DNA from 3 places in the Paenibacillus sp. B46(2026) genome. Region 1 is predicted to be linked to each of the others. Evidence: riboswitches for the same ligand, from Rfam matches in the RefSeq annotation. Region 1 holds a riboswitch; each other region holds the start of a gene.
What was found. Region 1 has a riboswitch for S-adenosylmethionine ahead of metA (homoserine O-acetyltransferase MetA). Riboswitches for the same ligand answer to the same signal wherever they lie in the genome.

Region 1 (6,200 bases):
ATCTTAGGCGCAATTGAAGCAGGCGGAACCAAATTTGTATGTGGTATTGGCACGGAAAATGGAGAAGTTCTTGAACGCGTAAGTTTTCCAACGACAACACCGGAAGAGACAATGTCTCAAGTGATTTCTTTTTTTGAAGGCAAAGGCATTGAAGCTTTGGGCGTAGGTTCATTTGGCCCGATTGATCCGATTGAAGGAAGCCCAACGTATGGTTATATCACAACAACACCCAAACCACATTGGGGACAGTACAACCTGATTGGCAAGCTCAAGGAGCATTTTGATGTACCGATGACATTTGACACGGATGTGAATGGTGCGGCACTTGGAGAAGCAACCTGGGGCGCTGCACAAGGTCTTGAAAGCTGTTTGTATATCACTGTGGGCACAGGCATTGGTGCAGGCGCTGTGGTTGGCGGCAAAATGGTCCATGGATTGTCACATCCAGAGATGGGACATATCATTGTGCGCAGACATCCGGAGGATACATACGAGGGTTTCTGTCCGTATCATGGGGACTGCCTCGAAGGTCTTGCAGCTGGCCCGGCCATTAACAAACGTTGGGAGCAACCGGCTTATGAACTGCCCGCAGATCATAAAGCATGGGAGATCGAAGCACATTACCTGGCACATGCACTGATGAATTATGTTCTGATTCTCTCTCCGCAGAAAATCGTAATGGGTGGCGGAGTAATGAAGCAGGAGCATCTGTTCCCGATGGTTCGTAGCAAACTGCAAGAGTTGCTTGCTGGATACGTTCAGCATCCGGCACTTCAATCTGACATTGACCAGTATGTTGTTTCACCAGGACTTGGTGACAATGCAGGGCTGTGTGGTTCGCTGGCGCTTGCCAAATTGGCGTTGAACAAGTAGAGCAATAAGGGATTGACGAATTTTACCATTGTGGTATGATATGGGCAACAGCATAGCACGGTTAATGAGGAAGCACCTCTCTTGCATGGATTTTGCAGGAGAGGTGTTTTTTGTGCTGCCTGCAGGTAGCATATCTAACTCGTATAAGCTGAATATTCAAAGGGAGGGAACGAAAATGGAAGTCATTTTTATGAACAGATTGTCCAGAATGTCAGATCAGAACGCAGAGTATGCGCAGCTATGGATTGGGGAAGAGGAAGATAGCTGGCAGCTGGGATGGAGCCGCTATGAGGAAGGGGAGCGCGAGGACAGCATCTGGTACGAAGGGACCTCTTGGGAGGAGCTGCTTCATATTTACCGTCATCAGCTTGCCATACAGATGAGTGAGGGGTACCGACCGCAGTTGCAGGGGTTATTTCACGAGAATGATGATCTGAAGTCACGCAGTTATGGTGGGCAGCGACTCCATTGTTACAGTGAACTATACGGCAATGAGCAGTTATACACGGATCTGTGCACATGGCGCAGGAAGAGAGCTGTATCTGATCGGAAGGCACCGTATTTTATTGCAACGAACCGTCTGTTGCGTTTGATCAGTGCCTTTGTTCCGCAGTCGATGGATGAACTGATGCAGCTGCCCGGCGTAGGGGAGAGCAAAGCAACCGAGTATGGTGCGGAATGGATGGAGATTACGAACGGGTTGGAGCGTTCAACGACATTCCCACTGGACTGGGTATACACGGCTCTGAAGGAAGAAGAGTATGAGAGCTGGTTATACAAGCAGAGAGAGCAGAAGTACAAGCAGGAACTCGACAAGTTCACCACGCGCAAGCAGGTGCTTGAAGGCATGAAGGAAGGGTATACGTTAGAAGAGATTGCTAATCGATCCGGATTATCCCGACGCGAATTGATAGAGCTGTTGGAGACACTGGATCTCGAAGGTTATGACACCGATTGTCTTCTTGATGTAGAACTGGCAGTTATGCCTGAGAACGAACAAGAGGCCGTATGGAGTGCGTATGAGGAGCTGGGAGATACGTTCCTGAAGCCGGTATTACATAAGGTGTATGGAGGAGAGAAGCCCGACGGAGGAAGTCTGGAGCAGGTCTATGAAAGATTGCGTATGATTCGAATCCGCTTTCGTCGGCATGCAGAGACAGAGCAGAATGTAGGTTAGGTGTAGGATATAAAAAAAGACGAGGCGGATCTCCAACAGGAGTGCTTCGTCTTTGTTATTTCATACGGGTTCATACCCAGTCTTTCTTGCGGAAAATGAAGAACATGCTCAGACCCAGCGTAACCATCAGGCCAATCACAACAAAATAGCCGTATTTCCAGTTAAGTTCTGGCATATTCGTAAAGTTCATACCGTATATCCCTGTAATGACCGTAAGCGGCATGAAGACCGTAGTAATGGCGGTAAACACACGCATGATCTCATTCGCCCGGTTTGCAATACTGGATTGATAGGCTTCTCGCAAGTTGCCCATCAGGTCGCGGTATGTTTCAAAGGTTTCAGATATTTTGACGGCATTCTCATAGATGTCACTGAAATACTTTTGCAGTTGATCATCAATGAGACGCAGATCTTTTTTGTTCAGTGTGTTAATGACCTCTTTCTGAGGTCCAAGGACTTTCTTCAGCCACAGAATCTCACTGCGTAGCCCGATGATTTCATTCAAATGTGATTTTTTGGTGTGCATCAGAATGTCTTCCTCAAGCTTCTCAATTCGAGCTTCTATTCGGTCACCTACGGTGAAATAATTATCAACAATCAAGTCAACCAGCAAATACAGCAGACGATCGGGTGTACTGATTTCCTGTTCCCACAGGATTGGTTTCAGTGTGCGCAATTCGCTGACCTTCTGTTTCGTAACACTTATAATGAAATGTCTGCCGAGGAACAGGTTGACCGCACGTAGAAAAATCTCTTCATCATCGAAACGAATGCTATTAATCACAATAAAATAATGGTTCTCATAAATTTCAATCTTCGGACGTTGTTCTTCGTCACTGAGACAGTCTTCCACAGCCAGATCATGCATCAAGAACAGCGGCTGAAGTACCGCCAAATCGTCTACATCTGCATCAATCCAGTAAAATCCTTCCGCTGGTGGAGTCAGCGCCTGCTGAATGTCGTCCACCGGAATAAATACACCGTTGTTTACCAACCGGATTTTCATCGTTAATCTACTCCTTCTGCACCCGCCAAGCTGGCGGATATTATCATTATGGGCGCAAAAAGAACAAATCAGCCGGTCGGCAGCGGAGCCTGGAGATCAGGGCTGCGTTCACTTTATAATCAAACGGAAGTTACGTCCCGCTGCCGGCATGCTGATGTCAATTCTCTATGCAGTTTGTCGGAATTCGGCTGCCAGTCAGGCCTCGGGTCGCCATCCATTTAATATGTCACCTCTCACATAAGGGTTTATAACACCTTGTTTAGTATACCGCTGGTACAAGGTGCTTTCAAGCGCAAAAATGTGTCTATTTCGCGCTCTGAGGCAGTGTATGACAACAGATGATGAACGGTTCCGATCTGGAAAGCAGACATTGAACTGCACCTTGACGTGAGGGCATTAATGTAATAAAGTAGACGGTGAACCATATTCAATTACAATCTAATACAGCGAAATCTTATCAAGAGTAGGTGGAGGGACTGGCCCGATGAAACCCGGCAACCGGCGGTATACCGCACGGTGCTAATTCTTGCAGCGACCAAGTGCCCAATTGGCACTGTTGTAACTGAGAGATGAGAGAGGCGCATATCTATTTACATATGACCTTTCTCGAAATCCGAGGAAGGTCTTTGTCATATGCCCCGACTTCTCAGCAGTGATTTTCGCTAAGGAACTTGAGGTTGTCTGTAACTTTCTTTGGATGGACGTGTAATCCAATATATGTAGACAAACTCATGGCAGCCTATAACTGTATTGATGTGGACACATCAAGCCAGCGGTAGCTGCATCTATCAATGCACAAGGAGGAGTTAGACTTACCATGCCAATCAAAATACCTGATACTCTGCCAGCAAAAGAAGTACTTGAAGGAGAGAATATCTTCGTCATGGATGAAACTTCTGCTTACCAGCAGGATATTCGTCCACTCCGTATCGCTATATTAAACCTGATGCCTACAAAGGAAACGACGGAAACACAATTGCTTCGTCTGGTGGGAAATACACCCATTCAGGTGGATGTCGTTCTGGTACATCCCAAATCCCATACGTCAAAGAATACGTCTCAGGAATATTTGGATTTGTTCTATAAAACCTTCGATGAGATTGAGCACCGCCGTTTCGATGGCATGATTATTACGGGTGCCCCAGTGGAACAGATGGATTTCGAAGACGTGAACTATTGGAATGAAATCCAGGAGATCTTCGAATGGACCAAAACCAATGTGACTTCAACCCTGCACATATGTTGGGCTTCCCAGGCAGGTTTATACCATCATTTTAACGTACCCAAGGTTGCACTTGATGAAAAGTGTTTTGGCGTTTTCCCACATACCATCAACAAACCCCATGTTCCGTTGTTGCGTGGATTCGATGAAGTATTCAACGTCCCACATTCCCGTCATACGGAAGTGAGACGCGAAGATATTGAAAAGAATGAGAATTTAGAGATCTTGGCTGAATCCGAGGAAGCCGGTATCTTCCTGGTTGCCACCAAAGACGGCAAACAAATTTTTGCCACAGGACATGCCGAATATGACCCATTCTCATTAAAGTGGGAGTATGACCGGGATGCAGCGAAGGGTTTGGATATCGCATTGCCTAGACATTATTATCCGAATGACGATCCTTCCCGTGTGCCACCGGCTACTTGGCGCGCTCATGCCAACTTATTATTCTCTAACTGGCTCAATTACTATGTGTATCAAGAAACACCTTACGATATTGGCCCGCAAATTTAATCGAAATTACAGGAGGATGCAGCAATGGAAGACAACAGCAAGTTGAAAATCGAAAGCCGCTTAGCACAAATTGGGTCCATCAATGAACCGGTAACAGGCGCCATTAACTTTCCGATCTATCAATCCACTGCGTTTCGCCACCCGAAGCTTGGACAAAGCACGGGATTTGATTATATTCGTACGACCAACCCAACTCGCAAAGTGTTGGAAGAAGCGGCCGCAGCGCTGGAGTCCGGTGATGCAGGGTTTGCCTGTAGCTCGGGTATGGCCGCGCTGCAAACCATCTTTGCCATGTTTGGTCAAGGAGATCATCTGATTGTATCGCTGGATCTGTATGGCGGAACGTATCGTCTGTTGGAACGTATTCTGTCTCGTTTCGGCGTAACGGCAAGCTATGTGGACACGAATGACCTTGCAGCATTGGAGAATGTTCGTCAGCCGAATACCAAAGCTGTATTCATTGAGACACCAACGAATCCACTGATGATGATCACCGATGTGGAAGCCGTCGCTTCCTGGGCGAAAAGCTACAACCTGTTGACCATTGTTGACAACACGTTGTTGACTCCATTTTTCCAGCGTCCGATTGAACTGGGTGCTGATATCATCATTCATAGTGCTACCAAATATCTGGGCGGACACAATGATGTGCTGGCCGGATTAATCATAACCAAGGGTGAGGCATTATCTGCAGAAATGGCGTTCCTTCATAATTCCATTGGAGCGGTATTGTCTCCAAGTGACTCTTATCAGTTGATGAAAGGCATGAAAACGCTAGCTCTTCGCATGGAGCGTCATCAGCACAATGCACTTACCATTGCCAAATACTTGCTTGAGCATCCGGCGGTGGTTGAAGTGTATCATCCAGGCCTATCCGATCATCCGGGGTATGAAATACAGAATAAACAATCCAGCGGTAACACAGGTATCTTCTCTTTCAAAGTGAAGGATGCACGTTATGTTGAACCGTTGCTGCGTCATATCAAACTCATTGCTTTTGCTGAAAGTCTCGGCGGAGTGGAATCACTCATGACTTACCCGGCAGTACAAACTCATGCGGATATACCGCTTGAAATTCGTGACGCTGTAGGTGTGGATGACCGCCTGCTTCGGTTCTCCGTAGGTATTGAACATGCGGATGATCTGATTGCAGATCTCGGCAATGCGCTGACAGCAGCGCAACAGGAAATTGAAGGAGGCGTGCACTCATGAGTGAGTCCAACAACAAGCCGAATTCCGAGCTGAAATTTGATACGAAATTGCTCCATTTCGGCGATGAGATCGACAAAACGACTGGGGCCTCCAGTGTACCGATCTATCAAGCATCCACATTCCATCATTTTGATATTTTTAATCCGCCTCAACATGATTACAGTCGTTCGGGTAATCCGACACGTCAGGCATTGGAA
Region 2 (6,200 bases), 3.3 Mb from region 1:
AATTGAAGCACTTATCTTTGTTTAAATGGTTAACCGTATTAACCTGTCTTGTCATGTTTCTGGCCACTTTTGGTGGAGGCATCGTAACCAAAACGGAATCGGGCCTTGGCTGCGGAACGGAATGGCCTTTATGTAACGGAAAACTCGTTCCCGCACATACTGTGGCTTCACTTATTGAATATTCCCACCGCGCTGTAAGCGCACTGGCTGGACTGTTGTCCATTGCCTCATTTGTTGCCTTTCTGCGGTTCGGCAAGTCACGCCGTGACCTGCAATTGTTTTCTTTCTTAACCCTGATCTTTGTTATTGTCCAGGGAATCATGGGGGCTTTTGCCGTCGTTTTCTCCCAATCTTCAGCAGTTATGGCACTTCATTTCGGCTTTGCGCTGATTGCCTTTGCCAGTTCGCTTATGATGGCATTGGGTATAAGGCAGGAGGCAAAAGATGGTGGACTGGAGCGTCTGAATAAATACCCTCGGGTCAGTAAAAAATTCAGAAATCTGGTCTGGTTCTCCACGATCTACACGTATCTCGTGGTATACACGGGTGCATTTGTGAGTCACACGGATTCTGCCGGTGGTTGCTCCGGATTTCCACTCTGTAACGGGCAGATTATTCCTGAGCTTTCGGGCGGGGTAGCGGTTGCTTTTGCTCACCGTGCGGCAGCTGCTTCTCTAGTAATTGTAATCGCAATTCTGGGGCACTTCGCGTATCGTAATCATCCGGATAACAAGGAAATGCGTACCCTTGGCGTGGTATCTGTTGTTCTGATTCTGATGCAAGTGGTCATCGGTATTTTCATGATGGTGACGATGAGCCGTCCGGAAGTATACATGTTCGTAGCTCTTGCGCATATGCTGGATATCGCCATACTGTTCGGGGTATTAACGTATATGAGTTTCCTGGTGTACAAGCTGCATCGCCCGGTTAATCGGTTCTAAATATGAAAGTCCACCATCCAGTGATGCACATCATTGGACAGGTGGACTTTGTTTGATGTCAGGGGGAACAGGGCAACCTATGGCAAGCTGCAATTACACGTTTACTCGGAATGATTATGTATTATAGTGATGAAACCTTGTTGATTTGGAAAAGAGGAGGTTATATATGCTGCGAACGTTGCTGGGAGAAAAGCCGCGTGTAAACGAAGGTTTGCTGAAAGAAGCAATGGAGTCCATGGCGCATACGCTTGAGCTATTTCAGCGACAAATGCATGTGGACCATGACCCCGCGCATGACTATCGGAAACTGTATGTGTGGACCCAGGGGCTTATCTCTTCACTGGATGAACTGGAGCAAAGCTGCTTCGCTGCTGCTCATTTTCGCCAAAAGGTCGTTGCAGGTTCTACGGACGATATGACGCCGCCCGAAAAAGCCGAGTATGCCCGGTATGTGTATTTCTACAAAGATGGCTTCATTCGCTGCTTTGCCATTCTGGATAAAGTCGGCACCGTATTGAATGAGATATTCCAGCTGAATACCTCAAATACAAAAGCGCACTTTTCTTATTTTACTGTGTTAAGACAGTTCGACTATGCGAGGGAGCATCATGATCTTGCCTTGCGGTTGATTCAGATCAAGGACTCTTATCGTGAGCCGATGAGCAAGCTCCGCAAACGACGTAATATGGAAATTCACTACATGAACTCCGAAATGCACGATGATTTGTGGCAGTTACATCAGACCTTGCAAGGTAAAGTGAAATTGGAGGATCTGAATCAACATGTGCAGGAAATGCGTCAGGGCGTGGATATGGTCTGTGAAACGTTAACAGCCTCTTATAGCTATATCAATAAAATATGGCAAAGAAATAATTCCCTTTGACAAATCGGAATACTTGGAATATACTGAGTTTCAATCGAATGTTACACAGATATGACTGATATTTCAGAAGTTATGTTCACATTATAAAGCATAAACTACATGAACTTATAGAATCCTACAACAACATATTTCTTATCGAGAGCGGCGGAGGGACAGGCCCGATGAAGCCCGGCAACCGATTTGTAACGACACGACACATGTGTCATTCGTTATAGATGTTAGGTGCTAATTCCTACAAAATGGTGCAAGACACGATTTTGGCAGATGAGAAGGTATATTCTTTCACGTAAAGAGCCCTCTTTGTATCTGCAAAGGGCTCTTTTTTTGTATGTATAGGGGAGTTTTCCTTTAGATCGGGTAAAGATACATGTAGGTGGTTGGAAAGGGGCAAGTGCGATTGATTGAATTAAAAGGTTTAACGAAGACGTACGGCAAAGGAGCAAAATCTACAACAGCATTATCCGAGCTGAATTTGAGCATTCAGAAGGGTGAAATCTACGGAGTGATCGGCCATTCTGGAGCGGGTAAAAGTACACTGATCCGTTGCATTAATTTGTTGGAACGCCCTACGGAGGGTGAAGTTTGGGTAGACGGGATCAACCTGACTGAACTGAATAAAACCGAATTGCAGCAACAGAGACGCAAGATCGGGATGATTTTTCAACACTTTAACCTGTTATCCTCGGCAACGGTATATGACAATGTGGCTTTTCCACTAAAGCTTGTGAATACACCCAGGGAAGCCATTGATCGCAAAGTGAAGGAAATGCTCACTCTGGTTGGTCTGGAGCATCATAGCAACAAATATCCGGCTCAATTATCGGGTGGACAGAAACAACGTGTAGGGATTGCGAGAGCACTTGCAAGTGATCCGAATGTACTTCTCTGTGATGAGGCCACCTCGGCACTTGATCCGCAGACGACAAATTCAATTCTGAAGTTATTGCTCGACATTAACGAAAAGTACAACCTCACGATTGTGCTGATTACACATGAGATGCACGTCATCCAGAATATCTGTGACAAAGTGGCTGTCATTCATCAAGGCGGCATAGTGGAACAGGGACCTGTAACCGAAGTATTCCTGAAGCCGCAGCATGCCATTACGCGGGACTTTATGATGCGTGATCATGAAGTTGAACTTGCCCTTGAAGAGACTGCTTTGGCGAATGCAGGCTTGGAATTACAGGCAGGTGCTGCTTCCAAACTTGTGAAGATATCCTTTTTGGGTAACAAAACGTATGAAGCGATTTTATCCAGAACGGTACGTAAAACGGGTGTGGATTTTGCCATCCTGCAAGGTACGATCTCTACGATCAAACAGGTTCCTTATGGTCAGCTGACCGTTCGGTTCGAAGGCGATACTAATGCGATTGACCGGACGATATCAGAATTAACCGCAGAGGGACTTGATGTGGAGGTGTTACGTTAACATGGATTTTTCAACCGTACGTTGGGAAGAGGTTGGTAAAGCTTCCATTGAGACACTGCAAATTTTGGGTGTATCAGGCTTGTTTACCGTAATCTTTGGTTTACCGCTCGGGGTGCTGCTGTTCATGACAGCCCGATCTGCTTCAACCCAGTCAAGGGTGGTGTACATTATACTGTCCCTGATTGTTAATATTTTGCGATCGATCCCATTTATCATATTGATTGTTGCTCTTATTCCATTCACTCGTTCACTCGTCGGTACAGCTACAGGGGTGCTTGGTGTTATCCCACCTTTAGTTATTTCAGCAGCTCCTTACTTCGCTCGACTGGTAGAGACAACAATGCGTGAAGTGGATCGTGGTGTCATTGAAGCGGCACAGGCAATGGGTGCATCGACTGGACAGATTGTAAGACGGGTACTGTTGCCTGAGGCACTACCTGGTCTGCTTGCTGGAATAACCATCACTATCGTTACGCTTGTCTCGTACACGGCGATGGCGGGTATGGTCGGTGGTGGAGGTCTGGGAACGCTGGCAATTAACTATGGATACTATCGTTATCAGGATGAAATCATGATTATATCCGTAGTCTCTATGATCATTCTGGTACAAATTCTCCAAATGGCAGGAGATCGCTTGGTTGTATTTTTCACCAGGAAATAACACATAGATAACATGAGGGGTATGCATTCATGCGGATACCACATGAAAAAATGATTAGAGAAGGGGTTTTACACATGAAAAAATGGTCTTTTGCTTTACTTAGTCTTATGCTGATTGCAGTACTTGCAGCTTGCGGAAACAACAAGGATGCCGATAGCGGCGCAGACAATGCCGGAGGCGCTCCGCGCACGGTAGAATTAAAAGTGGGAGCTTCACCAACACCACACGCTGAGATTCTGGAAAGCATTAAGCCTGAATTGGAAGCCCAAGGTATCCGTTTGCAAGTGGTTACGTTTAATGATTATGTTCAACCTAACCAGCAGCTTGCTGATGAAAAATTGGATGCAAACTTCTTCCAGCATCAGCCTTACCTGGACACCGAGAATAAAGAGCGTGGTTTCAACCTGGTTACGGTAACACCTGTTCATGTTGAACCTTTTGGTGGATACTCCAAAAAGATCAAGTCTTTGGATGAATTGAAAGACGGCGCAAAAGTAGCGATTCCGAGTGATCCATCTAATGGTGGACGTGCACTCTTGTTGCTCGCGAAGGAAGGCATCATTACGCTGAAAGACAACACAAACATCACATCTACGATTCAGGATATCACAGCAAATCCGAAGAATCTGGATATCATCGAGCTGGATGCAGCCATGATGCCTCGTCAATTGGATGAAGCAGATCTGGTATTCATCAATGCTAACTACGCGCTCGAAGCCAACCTGAATCCTGCAAATGATGCTTTGCTGATCGAAGATCTGCAAGGTAACCCATATGCAAACATCCTCGTTTCCCGTGAGGACAATAAGGATGCAGATGCAATCCAGAAACTGGCTGCTGCACTGCACTCCGAAGAAGTTAAAACATTTATCAAAGAACGTTACCAAGGTGCAGTTGAACCTGCAACTGAATAATTCACGATATGTATGATATGAAATGATATGATGTAAAGTTTGTAAGAAATAAGCCGTATATCTCTCCAGAAGAGATATACGGCTTATTTTATGTTACATAAGTCTGTGCTGACGCGGGGATCAACATAAGTCAGAGTTCTTCTGTTTTATCAGTGTTGGAGTGATGTCCAGATTGGCGGTAGTAGGATAATTCATTTTGATCAGCATACTGCTGCTCATCAGCTTCTTGCAGGTACGTTCTCTCGGTGGGAGAGAGTTTTTCTTCATCTCCGTTTGAGCTTTTGATTTTGTATCTGATCCACCCGATCAGACCGAGTACAACAACCAGGATTAAGGCCCACCCTTTTTTGAGCAAAAGAAGAGCACTGAATTTTTGGGAAGCCGTGTACCCGATCCCGCCCATCAGAAGGCTATTGAGCCCTATGGTGGATGTTTTGTCAGTCGAAGCATCATACTCCTCATAGGTATATCCCGCATTGATGCTAAGTTGATTAAGGACCGTTTCCTCGAATGCCTGGCGGCTCTGTTGAAAGGTGGCCGTATCTGTAACCAGAATGGCTGTGATATACCCTTCACGTGTCAGGAGTTTTACATTGTAATTCACCATGGCTTGCTGATAAGCATTTTTGAAACCAAGGGAGTAGACCAACTGATGTTTGGTCTTGTCGTATGCCGGTTCGATTTCCCACCCTGTTATGTACGTTCTATATTCAGGATCGAGCTCTCTGTTGTCTTCTTCTGTGCCACGGATATAACTGCTTAACAGTTCTTCAGCACTCAGATTTTGATCGTCATCATGGATATGACCTGTCTTCACGTATTCGAACACAACATACCACGAGCCGAATTCGCTATTGCTGGTTAGGCTTCCAATTTCATTCCCGTTAGGCTTTCCATCACTGTTAAGTATCGAGCGTTGGGTATTGGCCTTATCCAGAAAGGAATGGCTTTCTGGGACTTCCAGTGTGGCCTTTCCATCCAGGGTTACAGATGCAGGTCCGGTAATCCAATCATACTCATCAGGTGCTTGGTCAGTCTCACTTTCCGCGGAAACCTGTAAAGCATTAGAGAATGCTAATAAAATGACCACTACTAGTGTGATAAATAATGTTGATCTTCTGTTTTTCATGTTCATGTAGAGATCCTTTCAAGTTAATATCATCGACAGTACCATAGGTGTTTGATTTCAATCAAGATATATTTGGAATTAAAGGTGGATAATGACTTGTGGATAAGCGAGTTGTAGGAGGACGATAAATCTTTTATACTGGATAAGTGACTGCTCTTTGAAGAGGGGGATGAACGTGAAGGGAAAGATTGCCCTCATAACGGGAAGTGCCAAAGGTCTTGGTAAAATGACGGCCCTCAG
Region 3 (6,200 bases), 3.0 Mb from region 1:
CAGCTTCGTTATGCAGAGAAATGTTGGGGTGGGAACATGTGGTCAACAATTGTATCCTACGTGCCGGATTTGAACATATGGATGCAGGCATTTCTGGTCGTCATTATTCCGATTGGCATTACTATGACTACGCGCTGGATCAATGCCACCATTAAACGTGGAAGCTTCTCTCGTTCGGAGCGACCGTCCACTTCCTCGAAGGACATCTCGCCAGCCGCCGCAGGGCAGGGCGAGGGAACGGAGACGGGCCACTATGCGAATATTAAGATAACCGGAAAGTACATTACGGATCTGATTAGCGTAAGAGAAAGCTTTGGTCAAAATGCAGACGTGCATATTCGGGAATTTACCATCAGGGGTACGAATACACGCGCTGCGGTCATGTATACCGAAGGTTTGGGAGATCATGACTTAATTATTGATCACTTGATTACACCACTAATGTTAGAAGGCATACCGCAGCTTAAGCAGGAGGGGTTTCTTCATCCGGATAATGCATATTTACTTTCGGCATATCTGCAGAATCAATTACTTCCAGTTAGTCAGATTCAGGAGACCAATTCCCTTCAGGAGCTTTCACTGGGTGTACTTTTTGGCAAAAATGCGCTGTTGGTTGATGGATTGCCGGGTGCTTTATTAATTGGAACCCATAAAATTAAAGCACGAGGTGTGAATGAACCTTTGTCCGAAGGATTGCTTCGTGGCCCCCGCATTGGTTTTACAGAACAGTTAAGCGATAATACAGCCATTTTGCGTCGCTATGGAAGCGATCAGAGCCTGTTTATTCAGAAGTTTGAAGTGGGAAAACGAATCAAAAAAGATTTGGCGATAGCCTATATTCAGGACATTGCTAATCCTGTACTTGTGGATGAAGTTCGGAAGCGAATCGAGAAGATTGACATGGACTCCATGCTGGAATCAGGTTATGTCGAACAACTGATCGAGGACAGTACGCTGAGTCCCTTTCAACAGGTATTAAATACGGAGAGACCTGATCGGGTCATGGGTGCCTTGTTGGAGGGACGGGTAGCCATTATGTTAGACGGTACGCCATTTGTTTTGATTGTACCGATGACCTTCAGCATGCTGCTTCAATCTCCCGAGGACTACTATGAACGCTGGATTCCCGGAACCTTCATGCGAACGTTGCGTACGATGTCTGCCATGCTGGCCTTGCTTGCTCCTGCGCTCTATATCTCGTTTATCTCGTTCCATCCCGGGCTGATCCCCACCAAGCTGGTATTGACGATCATTGAAACGCGAACGGGCGTGCCGTTTCCTTCGATCATTGAAGTGCTGATCATGGAGCTCTCGATTGAAATTCTCAGAGAGGCAGGCATACGTCTGCCTAAGCCGATTGCGCCCGCGATGGGTATCGTTGGAGGTCTGATTATCGGCCAAGCAGCGGTACAGGCAGGAATAATAAGCCAATTCCTGGTTATTGTCGTTGCGGTTACAGCCATTTCTTCCTTTACGATCCCTGTATACAGTGCAGGCTTAACCCTGCGAATTCTGCGTTTTGCCGCCATGTTTAGTGCAGCCGTGCTCGGGTTGTTTGGTGTAGTTATGTTCTTTCTCCTCATCTGTACGCATCTGGCGAGACTATCGAGCTTTGGTGTGCCTTATGTTGAACCAGCCGTGCCTTATCGATTCGGGGAATGGAAGGATTTTGTGATCCGTGCCCCGCTAAATATGATGAAAAAACGTCCTGAGATGACTCATCCGACCGATAAGGACCGAACAAAATCATAAAGTGATTGAGGTGACAAGAAGTGAACAACTCTGAAGGAAAGATTAGTGGTAGACAGGCCGTGGTGATTATTGTCAATTACATGCTTGGTGCAGGCATCTTGACACTCCCTAGAACGGCCGGTAAAGCTGTTGGAACACCAGATGTCTGGATTTCCATTATTCTTTCCGGACTGATTATTACAGGTGTCGGCCTTATTATGGTCACCCTGTGTCGCAGATTTCCCGAGAAAACCGTGTTCCAGTTCACCCGTGAGATTACCGGGCGCTGGATTGCTTACATACTGGGCTGTGCCATGATTATGTATTTTATGGTCATTGCAGCATTCGAAATCAGAGTCATGGCAGATGTAACGGGCATGTATCTGCTCGAACGTACTCCAACCTGGGCCATTGTCATGGTTTTTATGTGGATTGGCATATATTTGATCTCCGGTGGACTTGCCGTCCTTGTGCGTGTATTTGAGATCATTTTGCCGATTACGCTGATTATATTTGTAATCGAAATTCTGCTCAGTAACCAGCTATTTGAGATCGGTAATTTGAGGCCGGTACTTGGAGAGGGAATCATACCGGTTATTAAAGGATTGAAGCCCTCACTACTGTCGTATACAGGTTACGAGGTGATGCTGGTCATGACCGCATATATGCAAGATCCGAAAAAAAGCAATAAGGCTATGACATGGGGCTTAATGATCTCGACAATGATCTACTTGATTACAGTTGTTATGGTTGTGGGCAGCTTGTCCCTTGACGGGATTAAGACAAGAACGTGGCCAACGCTGGATTTGGTAAGAAGCTTTGAAATACAAGGTTTAATATTCGAGCGATTTGAATCATTGTTGCTGGTCATCTGGATTATGCAGATTTTTTCGACAATGGCGATCACACATTACTGCGCTTCGGTGGGCATTCGTGATTTGTTTCGTATGAAGAAGATACAGGTCATTATGTATTGCCTGCTTCCGGTCATTTATTTGACTGCAATGATGCCCAAAACGGTGAATGAGACCTTTGCACTAGGGGATATGCTAGGCAATACATCCGTGTTTTTATTTGCTATTCTACCGCTGGTATTGCTACTGCTGAGTCTTATTCGCAAAAAAGGAGGCAAACATGCATGATTCCATTCCATATGTTCCTACGCTTAGCCGCTGTATTATGCATTCTGTTAACGATATCCGGATGTTGGAGCAGCCGGGAGATAGAGGATCTAAGTGTCTACGTTGGTCTCGGGATCGATATCGGCAAAGAGACGGAATTCGAGAAGAACACTGCAGCTCAGGGAGGAACGTATCCGATGCAGAAAAATGTGACAGCCACAGTACAGATTGCTCCGGGTAGTTCGAAAAGCCAGAAAAGCGAGCAATCCGGTTCACCTGCTTCAGGCAAAAGCTCCTATTCCAATGAACAGCTTACCGGAGATTCCTTGCTGCAAATCTTTCGTCAGTTTGCACTAAGGCGAGATCGTCCACTTATCGGACATCATCTGAAGGTTATCGTTGTCTCCAAGGATATTGCCAAAAAGTATGGTCTGGACCAACTCCTTGATTTAGTCCTTCGAGATAACGATATTCGTCCAAATTGCCTGGTCCTGATTAGTCATCATCGTGCGGTAGATGTACTGACTTCACAGGACCCTTCCCGGATTCCTGCATTTCATCTCACAGGAATAACGAACAATTCGTACATTTCCAATAAGATTCTGGACCCAGTCTTGCTCTCCAAATTAGATGCCAAAATGCAATCCGGATCCAGCTTCCTGCTTCAAAATGTGCTGAATTCCAATGGAGAAGATGAGTTCTCCGGAGGCAGCGTTTTTGATGGAAAGACGAAAAAATTTCTCGGGGAACTGAGTCAAACGGACCTGGAAGGGCTATCGTGGATTAAGCCTAAAGCAAAAGGAGGCGTCTTGAAGACATATAACAAGGAGGGGTTCACCGTTATATTTGAAACGAAGAAGAAAAAAACAAAAGTAATTCCGAAGGTGGTCGGCGATGATATATCGTTCCATGTAAAGAACGAATCTGAAGGCTGGCTGATGGAGGATTGGCGTGTTCCCGAAGAAGAGCTAGAGGAGGCTTACCTCAAAGAGCTGGAAGAGGAATTTGCTGAGCTGGCCGAGCAACAGGTTCGACAGGTTCTCTACAAACTTCAACACACCTATAAAGTAGACGTTGCTGATTTTCGGGATAGTCTGCGCATCAAATATCCGGAAACATGGAAAAAGGTCAAAGACGATTGGGACCAAATTTTTAGCACCGTGCCGATTACTTATGAGGTGAACCTCAGCATTAACAGTCCGGGTTCCTCAACCGACTAGAAACATGTTCAATTTTGAATAACTGTTGACACATTCATGATAGATCGCTATATTTATAAAAAATCATTTTCTTATCCAGAGAGGTGGAGGGACTGGCCCTTAGAAACCTCAGCAACAGATCTGAAGGATACTGTGCTAATTCCAGCGGGTGAAAGCCTGATAGATAGGAGCGTTTGTTTTTATTTGTCAGTAACGGCGCACTCTTTAGGAAGAGTGGGTCTTTTTTGTTTTTTCTGGATGAAGAAGTAGGGGAGCAGCAGGTATGGAGAACAACAACGATAAAGGGCATTTTCAGCGGAAAATGCAGGCACGGCATGTGATCATGCTCTCTCTCGGAGGAGTCATTGGAACGGGATTATTCCTCAGCTCGGGTTACACGATTCAGCAGGCGGGACCACTGGGAACCATTCTGTCCTACCTGATCGGAGCAATCGTCGTATATCTGGTCATGCTATGTCTCGGTGAACTGTCTGTTCATATGCCAGAGACGGGAGCATTTCATAGCTACGCAGCCAAATACATCGGACCAGCAACAGGATACACGGTGGCCTGGTTGTACTGGTTAACCTGGACGGTTGCCCTTGGTTCCGAGTTTACAGCCGCGGGACTGCTAATGCAGCGTTGGTTTCCATCGGTGAACGTATGGATCTGGAGCGCGCTGTTTGCACTGATGATCTTTTTGTTTAATGCACTGACGGTAAAATTTTTCGCGGAATCGGAGTTCTGGTTCTCATCGGTGAAAGTAGTTACCATCGTAATCTTCATTATTATCGGTGGCGCAGCCATGTTTGGTATCATTCCGATGGCGGATGCTGAACCTGCTCCGTTTCTATCGAATATTACAGCATCTGGATGGTTCCCTCATGGGGCTACAGCGATATTGATGACCATGCTTGCTGTAAATTTTGCATTCTCAGGCACCGAGTTAATCGGCATTGCTGCCGGGGAGACGGAGAATCCGGAAAAGACAATACCAAAGGCTATTCATACAACGCTGTGGCGTTTGGTGATTTTTTTCATCGGAACGATTATTATCTTGTCTGCCTTGCTGCCTATGTCGGATGCCAGTGTACTGCAAAGTCCATTTGTAGCGGTCATGGAGCGAGTGGGTGTACCGTATGCAGCAGACATTATGAACTTTGTTATTCTAACGGCAATTCTCTCTGCTGCCAATTCAGGCCTGTATGCTTCATCACGGATGCTCTGGTCTCTGGCTGATAAAAGAACGATCTCTCCTTGGTTCGCCAAATTGACGAAACGCGGGGTACCGCTGAATGCGCTCCTGATCAGTATGGTTGGTGGTGCGCTCGCTCTGCTGTCCAGCATCATTGCGCCAGGTACCGTGTATATTACACTGGTCTCCATTTCAGGTCTGGCTGTTGTGGCCGTATGGATGAGCATCAGTGCTTCCCAGTACATGTTCCGTAGACAGTATATCCGGGAAGGACATGCGGTCAAAGATCTGGTCTACCGCACACCACTGTATCCGGCGGTACCGATTATCTCATTTATATTATGCCTGGCTTCATGCATAGGTATTGCTTTTGATCCTACACAGCGAATTGCGCTGTATTGTGGGATTCCATTTATCGCAGTGTGTTACGCAGCTTATTATCTGACAGAACGTGTGAATAAGAAAAGAGGACAAGTACATGACGCAAGTACAACAGATTAACCCCATAGAACAGATCCTGCGCGAACATCCGGTCATGATTCTGGATGGAGCGCTCGCAACGGAACTCGAACAGCATGGATCTGATCTGGATGATCCGCTATGGTCGGCGCGTGTGTTAATTGAGAATCCGGACGTTATCGTTCAGGTCCATGCGGATTATTTTCGAGCAGGAGCCGACTGCGCCATTACATCCAGTTATCAGGCGACGGTGGATGGCTTTAGCAAGAGAGGAATCGGAGAGCAAGAAGCGTTGGACCTGATTCGCAAGACGGTGGAACTGGCTGCAAAGGCGAGAGATGACGTATGGGCAGAAGTGCAGGGTGGTTTAGTAGGGAGAGAAAGCTCGACAGGTCAGCTTGTAAAAGCTCCTTCGGTACGTTCCGAGACCGTGGAGAATGAGGAGTATATAACAGATCGTACAGAGGATCGCGAAGAAGACTGTCTTCGTCCACG

Region 2: linked by a shared signal. The riboswitch ahead of AC1S8V_RS24460 (methionine ABC transporter ATP-binding protein) and the one ahead of metA (homoserine O-acetyltransferase MetA) in region 1 are both predicted to bind S-adenosylmethionine.
Region 3: linked by a shared signal. The riboswitch ahead of mmuP (S-methylmethionine permease) and the one ahead of metA (homoserine O-acetyltransferase MetA) in region 1 are both predicted to bind S-adenosylmethionine.

Annotation. Positions count from the first base shown of each region.
Region 1 is NZ_CM165907.1:1,953,435-1,959,634, forward strand. Features, by position in the region: gene AC1S8V_RS09000 (ROK family protein) at 1-873, shown strand, start outside; gene AC1S8V_RS09005 (HRDC domain-containing protein) at 1,049-2,050, shown strand; gene corA (magnesium/cobalt transporter CorA) at 2,121-3,056, opposite strand; SAM riboswitch class I at 3,508-3,632, shown strand; gene metA (homoserine O-acetyltransferase MetA) at 3,874-4,791, shown strand; gene AC1S8V_RS09020 (PLP-dependent transferase) at 4,816-6,003, shown strand; gene AC1S8V_RS09025 (trans-sulfuration enzyme family protein) at 6,000-6,200, shown strand, end outside.
Region 2 is NZ_CM165907.1:5,509,871-5,516,070, reverse strand. Features, by position in the region: gene AC1S8V_RS24470 (COX15/CtaA family protein) at 3-941, shown strand; gene AC1S8V_RS24465 (Cthe_2314 family HEPN domain-containing protein) at 1,108-1,824, shown strand; SAM riboswitch class I at 1,954-2,095, shown strand; gene AC1S8V_RS24460 (methionine ABC transporter ATP-binding protein) at 2,222-3,256, shown strand; gene AC1S8V_RS24455 (methionine ABC transporter permease) at 3,258-3,917, shown strand; gene AC1S8V_RS24450 (MetQ/NlpA family ABC transporter substrate-binding protein) at 3,992-4,831, shown strand; gene AC1S8V_RS24445 (DUF2167 domain-containing protein) at 4,962-5,960, opposite strand; gene AC1S8V_RS24440 (SDR family oxidoreductase) at 6,136-6,200, shown strand, end outside.
Region 3 is NZ_CM165907.1:5,869,216-5,875,415, reverse strand. Features, by position in the region: gene AC1S8V_RS26145 (spore germination protein) at 37-1,752, shown strand; gene AC1S8V_RS26140 (GerAB/ArcD/ProY family transporter) at 1,773-2,873, shown strand; gene AC1S8V_RS26135 (Ger(x)C family spore germination protein) at 2,870-4,072, shown strand; SAM riboswitch class I at 4,141-4,242, shown strand; gene mmuP (S-methylmethionine permease) at 4,335-5,747, shown strand; gene mmuM (homocysteine S-methyltransferase) at 5,725-6,200, shown strand, end outside.